2 regions of the Pantoea sp. SGAir0175 genome follow, and region 1 is predicted to be linked to the other one. Evidence: predicted binding sites of a transcription regulator. Region 1 holds the regulator's gene; the other holds the start of a gene.
What was found. The regulator PhoB, encoded in region 1, activates phosphate uptake and scavenging genes when phosphate is short. The targets are predictions, from matches to a motif close to CTGTCATAAAACTGNCNNAT.
Positions count from the first base shown of each region.

Region 2: pitA (inorganic phosphate transporter PitA) is a predicted target of PhoB. The motif match lies at 2,472-2,491, and genes of this name have one in related genera.

Region 1 covers NZ_CP028081.1:3,139,942-3,150,537, forward strand. Annotated here, with positions in the region: gene C1N56_RS14800 (acyltransferase family protein) at 1-988, shown strand, start outside; gene proY (proline-specific permease ProY) at 1,031-2,386, opposite strand; gene brnQ (branched-chain amino acid transporter carrier protein BrnQ) at 2,456-3,775, opposite strand; gene C1N56_RS14815 (cobalamin-independent methionine synthase II family protein) at 4,178-5,284, opposite strand; gene C1N56_RS14820 (PstS family phosphate ABC transporter substrate-binding protein) at 5,450-6,376, opposite strand; gene phoR (phosphate regulon sensor histidine kinase PhoR) at 6,395-7,708, opposite strand; gene phoB (phosphate response regulator transcription factor PhoB) at 7,724-8,413, opposite strand; gene sbcD (exonuclease subunit SbcD) at 8,611-9,828, shown strand; gene C1N56_RS14840 (AAA family ATPase) at 9,825-10,596, shown strand, end outside.
Region 2 covers NZ_CP028081.1:201,604-212,199, reverse strand. Annotated here, with positions in the region: gene C1N56_RS00935 (hypothetical protein) at 1-243, shown strand, start outside; gene C1N56_RS00930 (hypothetical protein) at 420-767, opposite strand; gene C1N56_RS00925 (BaiN/RdsA family NAD(P)/FAD-dependent oxidoreductase) at 1,217-2,401, opposite strand; gene pitA (inorganic phosphate transporter PitA) at 2,642-4,141, shown strand; gene uspB (universal stress protein UspB) at 4,220-4,555, opposite strand; gene uspA (universal stress protein UspA) at 4,978-5,415, shown strand; gene C1N56_RS00905 (OmpA family protein) at 5,500-6,390, opposite strand; gene C1N56_RS00900 (Ig-like domain-containing protein) at 6,464-10,596, opposite strand, start outside.

The DNA.
Region 1 (10,596 bases):
CATCGCCTGGCTCTCCTGGCGCTTCGTCGAACAGCCATTCCGTCGGGCGCGCAGCGGTACGCGCTGGCTGATCCCCGGCTACTGCGCCTCGTCGCTGCTGGCAGCCGGTGCCATGGTGCTGCTGTGGCAGAGCGGTGGCCTGAAATCGCGCGTCAGTGAAGCGGTGATGCTCGGCGACGAATGGAAAGTCGCCGCCCAGCGCGATCCCTGCCTGCTGGATTACGGCGCCACGCGGCCCGCCCGCGATGCGCAGTGCCAGCCGCAGAGTGATACACCGGCGATAGCGCTGATTGGCGACAGCCATGCCGCCGCGCTGGCGGCCAACGTCGCCGATTACGCCCGGCGGCAGCAGAAACCGCTGTTTCAGCTGACCAAAGCCTCCTGCCCTTTCCTGCTTGACGCCACGCGCGCGATGCCGCAAAAACCGCAGCATGCACAGCAGTGCCTCGATTTTAATCAGCGGGTTTTGCCGATCATCCTGAGCGATAAAATAGACGAAGTGGTGATCAGTGCGTTCTGGGCGGCGGGCCTCAGCGAGCAGCCGGGCAGCGGATTCCGCAGTCTCCGCGATCCGGCGCAGGACAATCTGCAGGCGCTGAAAAGCGGGCTCGATACCGTGGTGGCGCAGCTGCTGGCGGCGGGGAAAAAGATCACCCTGATTGACGATGTGCCGACCATCACGCTCGATCCGCTGCGCTACAGCCATAACCGCAATATGCCGCTGCGCCGCAGCCTGAATAGCTGGCTCAGCGCGCAGGATGGCGCGGCGCTGGCGGCGGAACGCACGCAGCAGATGCAGATGCCAAACGCATCGGTGGCAGAGCTGTTAAAGAACTATCAGCAGCGCGGCGTGCGCGTGTTGTCACTGCAGGAGACATTGTGTAATGCGCAGGGTTGTCTGGTCACCCATCAGGGCATGCCGCTCTGGTACGACAACAATCACCTGAATCCGTACGGCGGAGAGATGGCGCTGGGGAAAAACTGGTAATGCACCGCGGGCGAAGTCTCGCTTCGCCCGCGGTAAAGCTTCTTACGCTTTACGTTTCTTCGCCAGCGGCCACGCCAGCAGCAGCAGAACAATCCACGCAAACCCGACGTACAGCGAGATACGCGTATCCGGGAAGTAGCCAATCAGCGCGATGATAAAAGCAAGGAACAGCACCCCCACCCACGCCGTAGCGCTGCCGCCCGGCAGAGCAAACTGCAGCTTACCGGCCTGCTCTTTGCCGATTTTGTGGCGGAACGCGATCTGCGACAGCAGAATCATAATCCACACCCACACGGTGGCAAACGTCGCCAGCGAGGCAATCACCAGGAACACTTTTTCCGGCATCAGATAGTTGAGGTACACTGCCACCAGCATGGCAAGCATCATCACCAGCACCGTGACCCACGGAATGCCGCGATTCGACACCTTCATAAACATCTTCGGCGCATGACCCTGCTGCGCCATACCGTGCAGCATGCGGCCGACGCCAAACACATCGCTGTTAATCGCCGACAGCGAGGCAGTCAGCACCACAAAGTTCAGAATGGAGGCGGCGGCGGCGATGCCGAGGTGCTGGAAAGTCAGCACGAACGGGCTGCCTGCGGTACCGACCTGGTTCCAGGGATAGATCGACATGATCACAAACAGCGTGCCGACATAGAACACCAGAATACGCAGCGGTACGGAGTTGATGGCACGCGGGATCGATTTCGCCGGATCTTTAGCTTCGCCGGCGGTGATACCAATGATCTCAATGCCGCCGTAGGCGAACATCACCATCTGCAGGGACAGCAGCATGCCGACGATACCGTGAGCAAAGAAGCCGCCGTTGGTCCACAGGTTATGGATGCCGGTCGGCTGACCGCCGTTGCCGATGCCCCAGAAAATCATGCCGAAACCGGCCACGATCATGATGATGATGGTGGCGACTTTGAAGAAGGAGAACCAGAACTCCACTTCGCCAAACACCTTCACGCTCATCAGGTTGATGGCACCAATGATCAGCACTACCGACAGCACCCAAATCCAGTGCGGCACCTCCGGGAACCACACGCCCATGTAGATACCAAAAGCCGTGACGTCGGCGATCGCCACAATCAGGATTTCAAAGCAGTACGTCCAGCCGGTGATATAGCCCGCCAGCGGTCCGAGGTAATCCTGCGCGTAGCGTGAAAACGAGCTGGCCTGCGGATTGTTAACCGACATCTCGCCCAGCGCGCGCATAATGATATACGCCACGGCGCCGCCGATGATGTAGGCCAGCAGTACGCTGGGGCCTGCCATTTTGATGGCATCTGCCGAGCCGTAAAACAGCCCGGTGCCGATCGCCGATCCCAGCGCCATAAAACGGATGTGGCGCGTGCTCAGTCCGCGTTTGAGCTTATTGGTTTCTTGCATAACAAACAGTACCTGTGGAAATGAAAAAACCACGGGCAAGCCCGTGGTCGGAATTAACAGCGATGTCGCTTACTGGTGAACGGCAACCTGCTCACGCCCTTTCACCCGATCAACCACCGCAGCAATCACCAGCATCGCCAGCGACGGCGGCAGCCAGGAGAGACCCTGATCGGCCAGCGGCAGATGCTGGCTAAACAGCGGCAGCGCATCTTTAAAGCTGGTGGTTTTGATGGCGTCGACGATACCAAACAGCAGGCTGATCAGCATGGTTGGCGCAATGATGCGCGTGCTGCGATTCCACCAGCTCAGGGTAAAGCTCAGTACCACCAGTACGATGCACGGCGGATAGATAGCCGTCAGCACCGGAATCGAAATCTGAATCAGGTGGCTGAGACCGAGGTTCGACACCAGCATGGCGAACAGGCCCAGAATAAACACCAGCGCTTTATACGACAACGGCAGATATTGCGCAAAGAATTCTGCGCAGGCGCAGGTCAGGCCAACCGCCGTGACCATACAGGCGACGAAAATCAGTGCGGCGAGGAAGACGCTGCCCATGCCGCCGAAGGTCTGCTGCACGTAAGCGTGCAGAATCGCCGCGCCGTTGGCGTTCTGATCGACAATCGCGCCGCTGCCGGAGCCCAGCTTGAACAGGCTGAGGTACACCAGCGTCAGGCCAACACCGGCGATCACGCCGGCCAGCATGGTATAGCGCGTCAGCAGTTTGCTGTCTTCCACGCCACGTGAACGCGCCGCATTAACGATGACAATACCGAACACCAGCGCGCCGAGCGTATCCATGGTCAGATAGCCGTTCACGAAACCGCTGGAGAAGGCCGCACGCTGGTAGTCGGCGGTGGCCGGCGAAATGCCGCCAGCCGGCCACAGCAGCGCCGCGACGCCCAGAATGGTCAGCGCGACAATTTTCAGCGGCGCGAGGAAGTGGCCGACGGTGTCCAGCAGCTTGCCCGGATAGAGCGAAATGCCGATCACCAGCGCGAAGTACACCAGGCTATAGATAAACAGCGGCAGCGGGCCGTCGCCGGTCAGCGGCGCAATCCCGACTTCAAATGAAACGGTCGCGGTGCGCGGCGTGGCAAACAGCGGGCCGACGGCGAGATAGCACACGGTGGCGAGCAGCAGACCGGCCGCTTTACCAATCGGTGAGCTGAGCGCATCAATACCGCCGCCAACGCGCGCCAGCGCGATCACGGTCATCACCGGTAAACCAACCGCGGTGATCAGGAAGCCGAAGGCGGCAATCCAGACATGTTCACCAGACTGAATACCGACCATAGGCGGGAAAATGATGTTTCCTGCGCCAACGAACAGGGCAAAGGTCATGAAGCCCAGCGCCAGGATATCCCTGGAGGTTAAACGATGTGTCATAAACTTCTGTACTGCCTGTAGCTGATGTTGCGGTGGAAGTTGGGTTTGTGTTGTCCCCTGAATGCGCGAAAACAATGGCTTAACTGGCTTGACCAGTGCGTTATGCGGGCCGAATCGGTACAGCGCAGGTGATTTAAACTGCTTTTCTTCTGTTCACAGAGGGATGAATCGACAACGGCGCAAATTAAAACGTTTATAGCGAAGAAAGGCAATACGGGATCGGAAAACCAGAAGGATATAACAGGAAAGCGTCAGAACGCAGTGGATAAGCAGGAAATAGTCGGAAAACACCTGAGATGATTTGCTTAAAGTTTCTGCAAAGCGGGCGATATCCTTGCAGAAAACGCCGCAGGGATGCACAAAAGGCGCGCTTTACGCGCCTGTTTGCACAACTTTACAGCATCACCACACCTGTTGTGCGATGTCGACAACCAGACGAATCTTCTGCCACTGCTGCGCTTCGGTCAGGCTGTTGCCCTCTTCCGTTGACGCAAAGCCACACTGCGGGCTGAGGCAAATCTGGTCGAGGCTGACAAACTGCGCCGCTTCCTGCAGGCGCGCCTTTACCTGTGCAGCGTCTTCCAGCTCGCCGGTTTTGGTGGTAATCAGCCCTAATACCACCTGCTGATGACCGGGTTTGATGAAACGCAGCGGCTCAAAGCCACCGGAGCGCTCATTATCGTACTCGAGGAAAAACGCGTCGATGTTCACGCTGCCAAACAGAATTTCCGCCACCGGCTCGTAGCCGCCTTCCGAGATCCAGGTCGAGCGGAAGTTACCACGACACACGTGCAGACCGACGGTGAGATCCGCCGGTTTATCTTCCAGCGCGCGATTCAGCACCTGCGCATAAATGCGCGCCAGCTGTTGCGGATCTTCACCGCGCTCGCGGATTTGCTGCTGCTGATCGCCTGAACACAGGTACGCCCACACGGTGTCATCCAGCTGCAGATAGCGGCAGCCAGCGTCGTAAAACGCCTTGATCGCCTCTTTGTAAGTCTTTGCCAGATCGGCGAAGTACTGCTCCAGATCCGGATACACCGTGGCATCAATCACTTTACGGCCGCCGCGGAAGTGCAGCACGCTCGGGCTGGGAATGGTCATTTTCGCCACCGCATCGCCGGCCACGCTTTGCAGGAAGCGGAAATGGTCCAGCATCGGATGCTGCGGGTTAAAAGCGACTTTGCCGGTGACCTTCACGCCGTGCGCTTTGGTCTGCACGCCGTTGAACTGAATGCCCTGATCGGCCTCAAACAGCTCGACGCCGTGCAGATGGCCAAAGAAATCAAAGTGCCACCAGGCGCGGCGGAATTCACCGTCGGTCACCACCTGCAGACCGCTGGCGCGCTGCTGCTCCACCACCTGGCGAATCGCATCGTCTTCTACCTGACGCAGCTGGTCGGCGCTGAGAGTGCCACTGGCGAACTGCTCGCGTGCATGCTTAATGGCAGCGGGACGCAGAAAACTGCCGACGGTATCGGCGCGGAACGGGGCGGTGTTGCGTTGCATATTCACTCCTGCACTGGCGCATAATTGCGTCAGGGTATAATTGCGTACGGTTATTTTTGGCCATCTGGATGGCTATATGTCCATAAGAGTGACATGCCGCCCTGCCGGCGGCAATAGAAGAAAATTCAGGGGACGTGAAAAAAATTCATGATCGGTCAGCGTGAATTAGTTTTGCGCAATCGCCGCGCGCGCCTGCGCGATCTGGCTGTCGGACAGCGGCAGGTAGCCGGCCTCCGTTACGCGGCGCTGGCCCTGCGCAGAGAGCACCTGCTGCAGAAAGGCGGCGACCAGCGGCGGCAGCGGTTTGCCGGGCGCCTTGTTAGCGTAAATATACAGCGGGCGCGACCACGGATAACGGCCGCTGCGGATCGATTCGGCATCTGGCATAACGCTGTCGCCGCTGGCGGTGACGATTGGCAGGGTTTTCACGCCGCTCAGGTGAAATCCAAAGCTGGCGTAGCCGATGCTGTTCGGCGTGCTGGCGACCGCCTGCACCACCGCCGCCGAGCCGGGAAACTCCGCGACGTCAGCGCGGAAATCGCCGCGACACAGCGCCTGCTGCTTGAAAAAGCCCCAGGTGCCGGAAGCGGAGTTACGGCCAAAGCGCTGAATACTGCGCGTTGCCCAGTTCGCCGTATGCAGGCCAACATCGCCCCAGCGCTGTGGCACCTGCTGTGCGCCGCATAGCCGCGTCACGGAGAACAGCGCATCCAGCTGCGGCTGACTGATGGACGGCAGCGGATTGTCCTGATTAACCACCACCACCAGCGCATCCATCGCCACCGGCACCGCCAGCGGTGCATAGCCATAGCGCGCGATAAACAGCTGACGCTCATCCACCTGCATCGGCCGGCTCATAGCGCCAAGCTGAGCGGCCCCGGCGGCCAGCGCGGTCGGCGCCGTCGACGATCCCGCCGCCTGCACCTGCACGTTGACACCCGGCGACTGACGGCTGAAATCTTCGCCCCACAGCGTCATCAGATAGCCCAGCGTGTCCGAGCCCACGCTGCTCAGGTTGCCGGTCAGCATGCTTTGCTGAGCCGTCGCCAGCAGCGGGCACAGTAATAAAAGAGAGAGCAGCAGCGATTTCATCACAGAGTCCGGTGGCGTTTACTGCGCCACATTCTCGCGGATTCCGTTCGCCACAATCAAGCGCGGTGGCAGCACGAAGCGGAAGCAGGTTTCCTGATGCGGCACGCTGCTGATCTCCAGCCGCGTGGTGTGGTGGCCGAGCGCGTGCTTAACAATGGCCAGCCCCAGCCCGCTGCCGCCGGTGGCGCGCGAGCGCGCTTTATCCACGCGGTAGAAGCGTTCGGTCAGGCGCGGCAGATGCTCCTCGCTGATGCCGGGCCCGTTGTCGCACACTTTAAATTCGGCGCCCTGTTTGGTGCGCAACCAGCTGATGTCGATGCGCGTGCCGTCCGGCGTGTGGTTCACCGCGTTATACACCAGATTGGAAATCGCGCTGCGCAGCTGTTCATCATTGCCGAACACCTTCAGGTGCGGATCGGTGTGGAAATGGATGCTGTGACGGCCCTGGCTGAGGGTTTCCGCCTCGCGCTGTAACAGCAGCAGCATGGTCGGCACATCCACCGTCTCTTTCAGGTCAATGGCGGGGGCCGCTTCGATGCGTGACAGCGTCAGCAGCTGCTTCACCAGGCTGTCCATGCGTCGCGTCTGCTCCTGCATGGTACTGAGCGCCTTGCTGCGGGTGCGCTCGTTCATCCCGGCATCGTCCATCATCTCCAGATAGCCCTGCAGCACCGTCAGCGGGGTACGCAGTTCATGGCTGACGTTGGCGAAGAAGTTACGTCGCGCCCCTTCCAGCTGGTGCATCTGGGTGACGTCACGCGCCACCATCAGCCACTGCCCTTCGCTGTAAGGCATGACGCGGAACTCCATGTGATGCTGATTATTGAGCACCAGCGTCAGCGGCTTGTTGAAGTCGCGCTGGCGGATATAGCGGGAGAATTCAGGGTAGCGCAGCAGGTTAAGGATATTCTGGCCGTTATCTTCCGGCCAGCGCAGCCCGAGATGCTGCTGGGCCAGACCGTTACACCAGAAAATGGTGCCCTCTTCGGTGGTGAGCACCACCGCGTCCGGCAGCGATTCAGCCCCGCTGCGAAAGCGTTTGATCAGATTGCCCAGCTCGCGCCGGCGGCGGCGATTGCGCAACTGCATTTGATACAGGCCGTAAAACAGCGGTTCCCAGCTGCCGCGCCCGGTGGGCGGCGTCATTGAACGATCAATCCACAGCCAGTGCGACAGCCGCATCAGATTTTTGAAGTGCCAGAACAGCACGCCGCACACGGCCAGTAACAGCCACCACGGCAGATAGCCAACCAGCAGACCCAGCACCAGCGCAGGCAGACACACCAGCGCCAGCTCGGTCAGTAATCTCTTCCAGGAGAGTCGTTCCAGCACGGTAAAAGACTCCGTTTAGTAGCGGGCAGAGAAACGATACCCTGTTCCGCGAACGGTTTGTACCATGCGATCGTGGCCGGAAACTTCCAGTGCTTTACGTAAACGACGGATATGCACATCCACGGTGCGGTCTTCCACATACACGTTAGTGCCCCACACGTGATTCAGCAGCTGTTCGCGGCTGTATACGCGCTCTGGATGCGTCATAAAGAAGTGCAGCAGTTTGTATTCGGTCGGCCCCATTTCCAGCGGCGTGGTTTCGGACATCACGCGATGCGAGGAGGGATCGAGGCTCAGCCCCTGCATCTCAATCACCTCTTCCACCGCCATCGGTGAGATACGGCGCATCACGGCTTTAATGCGCGCCATCAGCTCTTTGGGCGAGAACGGCTTGGTGATGTAATCATCGGCGCCCACTTCCAGCCCGCGCACGCGATCTTCCTCTTCGCCGCGCGCCGTCAGCATCATCACCGGAATATCACGCGTCATGGCTTCACGCTTTAAATGTTTGATGAACTGAATGCCGCTGCCGCCGGGTAACATCCAGTCCAGCAGAATCAGATCTGGCCAGGGTTCGATCAGCTTGCCAATCGCGCTGTCATAGTCCTCAGCCTCAATCGGCTGGTAATCGTTTTGTTCCAGCACGAAACATAACATTTCACGGATGGGAGCTTCGTCTTCCACAACCAAAATGCGCTTAGCCATTATTACTCCTGCGATTGTGACGGCATGTCACGGGGGTTTGCGGCGCCATTATGCGTCAGTTTTGTGACACTTTTATGAAAAACCCACCTCATGATAATCAGATAAAAAGCGCAATTGTGACAACCGGTTTCGCTTTTTTTTCATTGCGTTGTTAAGCGGTTATACTGCCGCTTTGCGATAGCAGGCACGGAGCATTCATGCGAATTATTCACACCGCTGACTGGCATCTCGGTCAGTTCTTTTACAGCAAAAGCCGCGCCGCCGAGCACCAGCAATTCCTCGACTGGCTGCTGGCCGCGATTGTGCAGCATCAGGTGGATGCACTGATCGTCGCTGGCGACCTGTTTGATACCGGTTCGCCGCCCAGCTACGCGCGCGAACTGTTTAACCGTTTCGTGGTGGCGCTGCAGCCCAGCGGCTGCCAGCTGATTGTGCTGGCCGGCAACCATGATTCGGTCGCCACGCTGAATGAATCGCGCGAGCTGCTGGCCTGCCTCAATACCCGCGTCATTACCAGCGCCACGCCCGGCGGCGAGCAGCAGGTGCTGACGCTGCAACAGCGCGACGGCACGCCGGGGGCGCTGCTGTGCGCCATTCCCTATCTGCGTCCGCGCGACATCCTGCGCAGCCAGGCGGGTCAGTCCGGTCGCGATAAGCAGCTGTCGCTGCTACAGGCGATTGAGCAGCACTATCAGCACTGTTATGCCGCCGCCGTGGCGCAGCGCGAAGCCATGGACAGCGCGCTGCCGATCATCGCCACCGGGCATCTCACCACCGTGGGTGTCAGCAAGAGCGATTCGGTGCGTGATATCTACATCGGCACGCTGGACGCCTTTCCGGCGCAGGCCTTCCCGCCAGCCGACTACATTGCGCTGGGCCATATACATCGCGCGCAGCGCATCGCCGACAGCGATCACATCCGCTACAGCGGTTCGCCGATTGCGCTCAGTTTTGATGAGCTGGGACGTGAGAAAAGCGTATTCCTGCTGGAATTTAGCACCCGGCTGGAGTCCGTCACACCGCTGGTTATTCCGTCATTCCAGCCGATGCAGATGTTAAAAGGCGCGATGGCGGAGATCGAACAGCAACTGACCGCGTTTCACACCTATGAAGGCGATCTGCCGGTGTGGCTGGATATCGAAATCACCACTCAGGAGTACCTGAGCGATCTGCAGCGCCGCATCGAACAGCTAACCGACGCGCTGCCGGTTGAGGTGCTGCTGGTGCGCCGCAGCCGCGATCAGCGTCAGCGCAGCCTGGCGCGGCTGGAGAACGAAACCCTGAGCGAACTGAAAGTTGAAGAGGTCTTTGCCCGCCGGCTGGCGCTGGAGGAGCAGCTGGAGGATGAACAGCGCGCGCAGTTAACGCAGCTGTTTCGCAGCACGCTGGCGACGCTGGAGGATCCGGGCGCATGAAAATTCTGACGCTGCGTTTTAAAAACCTCAACGCGCTGCGCGGCGAGTGGTTTATCGATTTCCGCCGCGAGCCGTTTGCCAGCAACGGGCTGTTCGCCATCACCGGCGCCACCGGCGCGGGTAAAACCACGCTGCTGGATGCCATCTGTCTGGCGCTCTATCACCAGACGCCGCGCCTTGGTGGCCTGTCGCAGAGCGAAAATCAGCTGATGACGCGTGACACCGCTGAGTGCCTCGCCGAAGTGGAGTTTGAGATCAAAGGTGAAGCCTGGCGCGCCTTCTGGAGCCAGAACCGCGCGCGCGGCCTGGCGGAAGGTAAACTGCAGGCGCCGCGTGTCGAACTGGCGCGCGTGGCGGACAACCAGATCGTCGCCGATAAAGTCGGTGACAAGCTCAAAGCCATCGAAACCTTGTCCGGTCTCGATTTTGCCCGCTTCACCCGTTCTATGATGCTGTCGCAGGGGCAGTTTGCCGCCTTCCTCAATGCCAAACCCGGCGAGCGCGCCGAGCTGCTGGAGGAGCTGACCGGCACCGAAATCTACGGCCACATCTCGATGCAGATCTACGAGCGCTGGCGCACGGCGCGCGCGGCACTCGACACGCTGCGCGCCCGCGCCGGTGCGGTGCAGTTGCTCGACGACGCCCGCCGCGCCGAACTGGCGCAGCAGCTGGAGCAGCTGACCCGCACCGAACAGGATCTGAGCGAGCAGCTGGCGCAGGCCCAGCAGCAGCAGCAGTGGCTGACGCAGCAGCAGCAGCTCAACGCGG
Region 2 (10,596 bases), 1.2 Mb from region 1:
ATACATAATCTGCTGCAAGCTAACCCTGAGTCTATTGAAGAACAGTTAATCGGGAAAAACGCCCTCATACGTGAAAAACGCGTTATTTGTGCTTTATTACGCGGAGTGAAACCGTCGTTGATTGCACGGGAAATGGGACTGCACCCACGTGAAATCAGTCGTAGCAAAATTAATTGCCTGGCAAGAAGCGGTTTTTCATCGCTTAATGCCATGCTGGCGTGCGCATCAAGGACATCACAATGATGTCACTTTTAGTTAATAAAATTTTCTTGCGTTAACAGCGCTCGATTTTTGACACGGAGGGAATAATCCGATAACAACAAAATGCTAACTTTAACAGCGCGACAAAATTTTGTTGTAGCAGCATCCTTTCAGGCTTTAATTTCCCCTGCCATGGCGTGTCCAAAACAAATCAGACGTTAAATACAACCTATCCATACATCGCCTGTCTGGTCGAAAAGGAAAAATTTCCCGGCTGCAGGGCTAATCACCAGCCTTAGCTTACACCTTTGCGGCTGCAGTTCCCCCAGCGCCAGCGTGCGCGCGTCATTGAAATCCGTCACCAGCGCCGGAAAATGCGCCATGCCGTTAATCTGCGCCCGGTACTCGCGCATCATGCCGCGTCGCAGGTGCTGCACATCGTTAGTGAGCCAGCGCGGCAGGCTGTTCGCCAGCTGATGCGCTGCCACCGGCCCGCCGGTATAAGCCAGCAAACGCACGCGCGCCTGGCGCGGCGGCTGAATAAAGTGGTGAATGAACCAATCCATGTATGCGTCTTTCATCCCTGCGCTTCCCCTGTGCTGACCGGCTGGCCTCAGGCTATTTTAAGGACTGGCAGGTTTAAGGTTAATGAGACCAGGCCTACGCGCCGGTCAGTGCAGTCTGACAAATGGGGGAGATTCTTAGTCGTTTGGGTTTGGGTTTGGGTTTGCCCTCACCCCGGCCCTCTCCCGCAAGCGGGAGAGGGAGCGGTCCGCTGCGGGCGGGGAATGCCGTGCGTAACTGGGGAAAATAAGGGGCATGAAGCAGGGGGCAAGTGTGAAAAGCTCGCAGACAAAGACTGAAGATGACCGATTGCACCCTGGCGTACCAGCCCGTTCCCTCTTCCCCTACCAGCACCGCCCAGTTCCCTCTCCCCAACCGGCACCGGCCAGTTCCCTCGCCCGCTTGCGGGAGAGGGTTAGGGTGAGGGAAAAACCACTCGACTATTAAAAAATTAAACCGCCTGCGCGCACGCCCATGCCGAGCTCCACGCCCACTGGAAATTGTAGCCACCGAGCCAGCCCGTCACGTCCACCACTTCGCCGATGAAATAGAGCCCCGGCACGTCGCGCGCTTCCATGGTCTTTGACGACAGCTGCGAAGTATCCACGCCGCCCAGCGTCACCTCGGCGGTGCGATAGCCTTCGGTGCCGTTTGGCTGCACGCGCCACTGGTGCAGCGTGGTGACCAGCTCGCTCTGCTGCTTGCTGTTGAGCTGCTTCAGCGTCACGTCCGGAATCTGCTGCAGCTCCTGCAATACTTCCACCAGCCGCTTCGGCAGGATCTTCGCCAGGCTGTTTTTCAGGCTGAGGTTGGGATGCGCCGCGCGCTGCACGTCGATAAAATCGTCCAGCGGCGTCTCCGGCGACAGGTTGACGGTGACAAACTCGCCCGGCTGCCAGTAGCTGGAGATCTGCAGCACCGCCGGACCGGACAGGCCGCGGTGGGTAAACAGCATCGCCTCTTTAAACAGCGTGCCGTCCTGAGCGGTGATGGTGGTCGGCAGCGCCACGCCGGAAAGCGTGTTCAGCTGCTCCAGCAGCGGCTTATGCAGCGTAAATGGCACCAGCGCGGCGCGCGTCGGATGAACGCGCAGGCCAAACTGTTCCGCCACCTTATAACCGAAAGGCGTTGCTCCCAGTCCCGGCATCGACAGACCACCGCTGGCGATCACCAGCTTGTCCGCGCGAACCGCCGAGCCATTCAGCTGCAGCGTATAACCGTCGTCGTCGCGCGCCACGTTCAGCACTTCGCTGCGCAGCCGCAGCGTCACCTGGCCGGCTTCACACTCCTTCAGCAGCAGATCAACAATCTGCTGCGCCGAATCATCGCAGAACAGCTGGCCGAGAGTTTTCTCGTGCCAGGCGATGCCGTGACGATTAACCAGATCGATGAAATCCCACTGGGTGTAACGCGCCAGCGCCGATTTACAGAAATGTGGATTGTGCGACAGGTACGCCGCCGGTTCGGTGTAGAGATTGGTGAAGTTGCAGCGGCCGCCGCCGGACATCAGGATTTTGCGCCCTGCCTTCTTGCCGTTATCCAGCAGCAATACGCGACGGCCCAATTGCCCGGCCTGTGCCGCGCAGAACATGCCGGCCGCGCCTGCACCAATAATGATAACGTCAAACTTTTCCACGGCCATAACCCACCTGATTGAAAGGCGCTGATTGTAGAGATCTGCGGCTTTTCGCGCCAGCGACAAAAAATTGCCGTAAATGTGTCATATTGTAACTTGCTCATTTTGCGGTCTTTTTGCCTTTAATTACCTGCCGGATGACAAATTTAAGACAAAAAAGAGCTATATTTTTCTTTCCCATAGCGCACGTTGTCGCAGATAATGCGCCGCGTTCATGTCCTCCAAAATGGCGTAACGTTTATGCTACATCTGTTTGCTGGTCTTGACCTAAGCACCGGCCTGTTATTGGTTCTTGCTCTGCTGTTTGTGTTGTTTTACGAAGCAATCAACGGCTTTCACGACACTGCCAACGCGGTCGCTACAGTCATTTACACCCGTGCGATGCGGGCGCAACTGGCGGTTGTGATGGCCGGTGTGTTCAACTTCTTAGGTGTGCTGCTCGGCGGTTTGAGCGTGGCTTATGCCATCGTGCATATGCTGCCAACCGATTTGCTGTTGAATGTCGGTTCGGCGCATGGGCTTGCCATGGTGTTCTCCATGTTGCTGGCGGCGATTATCTGGAATCTCGGTACCTGGTATCTCGGCTTACCGGCGTCCAGTTCGCACACGCTGATCGGCGCCATCATCGGTATTGGTCTCACCAATGCGCTGATGACCGGCACGTCGGTGGTGGATGCGCTGAACCTGCCGAAAGTCATCAATATTTTCCTCTCACTGATTCTGTCGCCGATTGTTGGTCTGATCATTGCGGGTGGCCTGATTTTCCTGCTGCGTCGCTACTGGAGCAGCACCAAAAAACGGGCTCGCATCCACATGACACCTGCTGACCGCGAGAAGATCGACGGCAAGAAAAAGCCGCCGTTCTGGACGCGTATCGCGCTGATTGTCTCCGCCATTGGTGTGAGCTATTCGCACGGTGCCAACGACGGTCAGAAAGGCATCGGCCTGATCATGCTGGTGCTGATTGGCGTCGCACCGGCGGGATTTGTGGTGAATATGAATGCCTCCGGTTATGACATCACCCGCACGCGCGATGCGGTGAACCATCTGGAGCAGTATTACCAGCAGCACGGCCAGTCGCTGACGCACATCGTGCAGATGGCGCCACCGGCGGTGCCGACGCCGGAAGAGTCGCTCGGCGGCCCGCAGGAGTTCCATTGTGATAGCTCCCGTGCGCTTGATGCGATTAACCGTGCGCAGGGTCTGCTGGGTAATCTGCAGAGCTACAGCGATCTCACGCCTGACCAGCGCGGTCAGATGCGTCGTCTGCTGCTGTGCATCTCCGACACCGCGGACAAAGCCGCTAAGCTGCCGGAGACCAGCGCCGACGATAAGCGCTTCCTTAATAAGCTGAAAGGCGATCTGCTCGGCACCATTGAGTATGCGCCGGTCTGGATTATCGTGGCGGTCGCGCTGGCGCTCGGCATTGGTACCATGATTGGCTGGCGCCGCGTGGCGACCACCATCGGCGAGAAGATCGGTAAAAAAGGAATGACGTATGCGCAGGGCATGTCGGCCCAGGTAACGGCGGCGGTGTCGATTGGTATCGCCAGCTACACCGGGATGCCGGTTTCGACCACGCACATTCTGTCATCGTCGGTTGCCGGTACCATGCTGGTAGATGGCGGCGGTCTGCAAAGCCGCACCATCAAAAATATCGCGATGGCCTGGGTATTCACCCTGCCGGTGTGTATTTTGCTATCTGGCTCGCTGTACTGGATTGCGCTGAAGCTGATTTAACGCTTCAGCGTTGCAGGGTTCTGTCGTAGTGCGTTGCGAATACAACACAGCGCGCCGCGACAGAACCCGCTCCCCCTCTCAGTGCCAAATCGCTAAGGCGATCAGGCTCACCACCACCAGAAAACACAGCCCGCTGGTCAGAACAAACTGACCACGCACCCGCTCGCAGCGACGAATAAATTCATCGTCGTGATGATCGCGATAGCGTTTCTCCCAGATATAGCGCACCAGCCGCACCTGCTTGCTCGGCTGACCGTGGGACGTAAAGAAACCGGCACCATCAACATACTGATACAGCAACGGATCGCACCCGCGCAGCACCGCCAGCAGTGAGCGCAACGATGAGAAGTAACGCGCCATATTCACCAGACAAACCACACACAGAGCCCAAAAAAGCGCGATAGTGCTGATCATGTTCCCCTCCCGGCTGGAGCCGCAATGACGTTACCTGCAGCGGGGAAAAGCTGCAGACGCCCCACGGGAAATAAGCCAGCCACAGATGAATCGAATTGCATTGTTGTTATGCGGACCTGAGCGCGCTACCCGGACGGGAGTGGCCCTCATTTTCAGTGTAGGAGATCTGTTTAAATTTTTTCCAGCGATGATTTTCGTTCAGCGCGAGCGAAAAAAGCGATAACCCATGATCTGACTCACAGCCGGGCTTCGGTTTGCAGCATTTGCTACCCACTCTGGCTATACTCGGGATATAACAATTATTCACCTGCGTGGCTGACATTGTGGTTGGTGGCGCTTCATCGCCGTTACGCGCAAAGGATTACGCCAGCCGAACGGCAGAAATTCGGGTTGCCCCAGAATCTTGAGAAAGGAGTTTTATCATGGCTTATAAACACATCCTGATTGCAGTAGACCTTTCCCCGGAAAGCCAGTTACTGGTTGATAAAGCGGTATCACTGGCCCGTCCTTATGATGCAAAGATCTCGCTGATTCACGTTGATGTGAACTATTCAGATCTCTACACCGGGCTGATTGACGTCAACCTCGGCGACATGCAGAAGCGTATTTCGGAAGAGACACACACCGCGCTGCGCGAGCTCTCCACCAACGCCGGTTATCCGATTAGCGAAACCCTGAGCGGCAGTGGCGATCTCGGCCAGGTGCTGGTGGACGCGATTAAAAAATACGATGTCGATTTGGTGGTGTGCGGCCATCATCAGGATTTCTGGAGCAAGCTGATGTCGTCGGCGCGCCAGCTGATCAATACCGTGCATATCGATATGCTGATTGTGCCGCTGCGCGATGAGGAAGAGGAATAACCAGTAAAAAAGCCCCTCGGACCGAGGGGCAAAAGACTGCAATAACAGAACAACTACAACATGGCTTAGGGAAATTCCTGACGCTTACGGCTGTTGGTTCAGCGCCACCCGCACCACCACCCGGCGATTCGGCGCGTTACAGGCAATCTGTGCGGCGCGCGATCCTTCACAATACTCCACCACCGGTTCACTGCTGCCCGCACTGCTGGCACGGATCACCGTGGCCGGCAGGCCGCCGTCAATCAGCATCTGGCGTACCGTAGCAGCGCGCTGCTGGCCGAGCTGGCGGTTGGCGCTGGCGTTACCAATCGGGTCGGTGTGACCAATCACTTCGAGGCTTTTCAGCTCGGCGCGATCGCGCTGCAGCTCGGCAATCAGCGCACCGACCGCGCGGCGGCCGGCGGCGGAGATATCGCCAATCGACGATTTGCCAAAGTTGAACAGCACGTCACCGGCCAGCACGTAGTCTTTGTAGCTGCGCGGCGCGAGGTTGTCACACTTCACGACCGATGACGCACGCGACAGCGCGTGGATCTGCTGCTGCGCCCCGTTGAGTTCCCGCTCCGCCTGCTGACGGCTGACCACCTGTGGCTGGCCGGTGGTGACGTTGCCGAGGCGCACAAAGTAGGTGGTGCCGCCGGCAAAGTTGTCGCGCCACGCCTGGGCGCGCTTACCGCTGTAGCGCGGCGCGTCTTTCATGTAATTATCCAGCGAGTGGCTGCCGGGCTTGAGGCAGAAGACGCTGAAACCGCCCGGCAGCAGCGCGGTCTGGAATTCGCCATCGACATACACGTGCGCCGCGTCTTTGCCCGTTTGCGCGAGGGTGCGGTAGTACACCACCTGGGTCTGCGATGCCGGCACGCCGCTCACCGGCTGATAAAGTTCGCCGAACGGTTTCGCCGCCAGTGCGGTATGACTAAAAGTGGTGGAACCGGCCAGCAGTGCGGCCAGCAGGGTAAGGCTGAAAGTTTTCATAACTCCTCCACGGGTGCCCAACAGGGCACCCGATTAGTATTGATGGTTAACAGGTTGAAAAAGCCACGGCTGATTAATGATTATCCAGTTCGACTTTTACCCCCTGCTGTACCAGCAATTCTCCTTCCACTCCGCTGTGTCGATAAACATCGTAAACCTGACCGCCCTGAGTAATCGTGCCGGCAACCTGCGACCAGTCGCCGAGATCGGTGCCGTCTTTGAGTAGATCAGAGAGTGTAATATTTTCGTCCTCAACATTACTGATTGTTACGCGATAACCAGATTCTAAATTGATGTGATTATCAACGTTATTCAAAAATTCTGTTAGATCGAAATAATCCACACTATGATGAATTTCCTGATCAATATTGCTTTCAATGTTTACACCTTGTTCTGAATCCTCTAACGCATAAGAGTCATCATAAGTTGAAATGATCGCATCATCAGATTTGGAACTTGTATTCGATGTCACGGCGTTACCCCATCTTAACTCATCCATTACTAAGCTTGCTATATCCTTGGTAGTTAAGGTAACGTCACCAATATGTTTTCCTGCAGGTGCAACATAATCAAACTGCACCTTATCCCTATAACCGAATGCCTGCACAGACGTCTGTTTAAGTAAGTTACCTTCTGTATCATAAATGTTAATAATGGCTGGGCTAGAATCATAACCGGCAAAGCTTCCCCACCCCGTAAGGTAGAAATGAATGTCTGTCGTTGCGCCAAACTTCAAAGTAACTAAATCGTCATTTACCTGCAAACCATTGGAAGGATTATGAACCCCCCCTGCAGTAATTACTACAACATCCCATTTCCTTGTAATAATTAACCCGCTGTTAAAGTTTTCAGATTTTCCATATCTTCCCGCGGCATGACTATCAAAATTTTCATAGCCTTTTGTTAGGATTACATCTGGGCCTATTTCTATATTCCAGTTAGTGGATTTTGCACTATTACCGGCCTTATCCGTAGCCTGCACATTAAAATTATGCGCCCCATTACTTAATACTGCCGACGGCGTAAACGCCCACGAACCATTCGCCCCTGCAATAACCGATCCCAGCGCTTTACTGCCATCATAAATGGTTACCACACTGTTGGCTTCCGCCTTACCTGACAGCGTCGGCGTGGTGTCATCGGTTTTGCCACCGTTAGCCACGTTACCGGTTTTGCTGCCAGCGTTGTCATACACCGTATCAATGGTCGGGGTGCTGATCACCGTATCAACGGTGATATCCCAGGTCACAGCCTCACCGCTGCTGTTGCCGGCGCTATCGCTGGCTTTGGCTGTGATGTGGTGCAGTCCGTCCGACAGGTCACTGGCCGGGATGAAGCTCCAGTTGCCGCTGCCATTGGCGCGGGTGCTGCCCACCGCTTTGCCATCAATAAAGATGGTTACCAGGCTGTTGGCCTCGGCGGTGCCGTTGAGGGTCGGCCGCTTGTCGTCAGTAAAGCCATTTTTGCCGATGTTGCCCTTAATGCTGCCGACATCATCTTCAATTGTGACAATGACCGGTGCGTTTGGCGCCACGGTATCCACGGTAATGTTCCACGCCGCGGTCTGGCCGCTGGTGTTGCCCGCGGTATCGGTGGCGGTGGCGGTGATGCGGTGCAAGCCATCGGCCAGATCGCTGCCCGGGGTAAAGCTCCAGTTACCGCTGCTATCGGTGCGTACGGTACCGGCAGGCGTACCGTCGATGTATACGGTAACGGTGCTGTTAGCCTCGGCGGTGCCGCTGATAGTCGGCCGCTTATCATCGGTAATGCCGTTGTTCAGCACATCACCGGTGAGGCTGCCGGCGTCATCGTAGACGCGTACAATCGCTGGCAGGTTTGGCGCCACGGTATCGACGGTTATTGCCCACGTCTGGGCACGATAACTGATGTTTCCGGCCGCGTCGGTAGCAGTGGCGCTAAACTCATAGCGTCCGTCAGCCAGATCGCTGCCCGGGGTAAAACTCCAGTTGCCGCTGGCATTGGCATATACCGAGCCTACCGCAACGTCATCAATATAAATGGTCACCAGGCTGTCACGCTCGGCGGTGCCATTCAGCGTTGGCCGCTTATCATCGGTCACGCCGTCGCGCTTAATCTCACCGGTCACGCTGCCAACGTTATCCATGATGCTGGTGAGCACTACCGGATTCGGCGCCTGGGTATCGACAATCACCGGCCAGATCTCAGATGGTGCCGAACTGTTGCCCACCGGATCGGTCATCACCACGGTGAAGTTGTGCGTACCATCGTTAAGCGGCGTAGTCGGGGTAAAGCTCCAGCGCCCATCGTTGCCAACGCTGGCTTCACCAATCGGTGTACCGTTATCGATGATGGTGACCTTATCACCTGGCGTACCGCGACCGGACAGGGTTGGCGTGGTGTCATCGGTATAGCCGCCTTTGCCAATTGGCCCCTGAACCGTGCCGACGTCGTCGCTGACGGAGTCAATCACGCCTTTGTTCGGCGCGGTGATGTCAATCAGCAGATCGAACTGGCTGGTTGGCTCACTTTCGCCGTGTGCTTCAGAAGTCGCCGTTACGGTCAGGGCGTGCGAACCTTCGCTGAGCGCTGTGCCTGGCGTGAAGTTCCACTGGCCCTGCGCGTTGGCGTTTACCTGACCAATCAGCTTGCCGTTGTCATAAATTTTCACCAGCGCGTTCGGCGTCGCGGTGCCGTACAGCGTTGGCGTGGTGTCATCGGTGGCCTGGCCGGGACTCAGATCGCCTTTGACACTGCCGGCGTTGTCTTCCACGCGGGTCAGCGCTACCACCACCGCAGAAGTATCGACGGTAAAGTCAATCGCCCCGCCAATCGGGCCCTGGTTACCGGCGAGATCGACCGGCTGCGCGGTGAAGCTGTGCTTGCCATCCGTCAGCGGCGTGCCCGGGGTAAACGTCCAGTTACCGCTGTCATCGGCGACCGCTCTGCCCAGCTCTTTGCCGTTGTCGCGCACAATTACCGTAGCGCCCGGCTCAGTTTTACCGCTAAAGGTCGGCGTGGCATCGTCGGTGGTCTCGCCGCTGCGAATCGGCCCCTGTACCTGGCCGACATCATCCGTCAGTACCGGATTGATGATGTTGCCTGGCGCCGTGGTATCCACTTCAATCGGATAGACGCCGGTTTCCGGGCTGACGTTGCCGGCAGCATTGGTGGAAGTCGCGCTGATGTTATGCACGCCGTCACGCAGATCGCTGGCTGGCGTATAGCTCCAGTTACCGTTGGCGTCTGCCGTTACCGTGCCCAGCTTAATGCCGTCTGCATAAAGCGTAACGAGGCTGTTCGGCTGTGCGGTACCGTTAATGGTTGGTCGTGCATCGTCGGTGACGCTTCCCTTCTGCACCAGGCCCTGAATGTCTCCTACGTTATCCATTACGCTGGTAATCGCCGGCGCATTCGGCACACCGCCGCTGATCAGGCCAAACTCAAACTTGTCTGACGACTCGCTGACGTTACCAGCGGCATCTACCGCTTCCGCTGTCAGCGCATGGGCACCGTTGGCCAGCGGTAACGGTGGCTCGAAGCTCCAGTTGCCTTTGCCGTCAGTGCGGGTTGAGCCTATCAGCACGCCATTGTCATAAATATTCACCAGACTGTCGGCTTCAGCGGTACCGCGTACCGTCGGTGTCGCATCATCAGTGGTGTCGCCTGCAGCGATTGGTCCACGGCGATCGCCCTGATCGTCATACACTTCAGTGATCGCTGGCTTATTCGGTGCCTGCGTATCCACATTCACTACATAAGGATCCGACGGCTTACTGCTGTTGCCCGCCGGGTCGGTGATCACGGTTTCAAATTTGTGCTCACCGTCGTTGAGCGGAGTTTCCGGCGTGAAGGTCCACTTGCCATTCTCGCCAATTACCGCGCTGCCGATGGTTTCACCGTTATCGATAATGGTTACCACGTCGCCCGGTTTACCGCCGCCAGTCAGCGTTGGCGTGGTATCGTCAGTCGCGCCGCCGTTGTCCACGGTGCCCTGCTCTGTACCCACGTCATCACGGACATCCTCAATACCCGCGTTGTTTGGCGCCGTGATATCAATAGTGATATCGAAGGCGGCTGTGGCCTCACTCTCGCCGTGTGCCGGCGTGGTGGCGGTCGCCGTCAGGCTGTGCGGCCCTTCGCTCAGCGCAACGCCAGGCGTAAAGCTCCAGCTGCCGTCTTTGGCTGCCACCGTGCTGCCAATCAGCTGGCCATTGTCGTAAATTT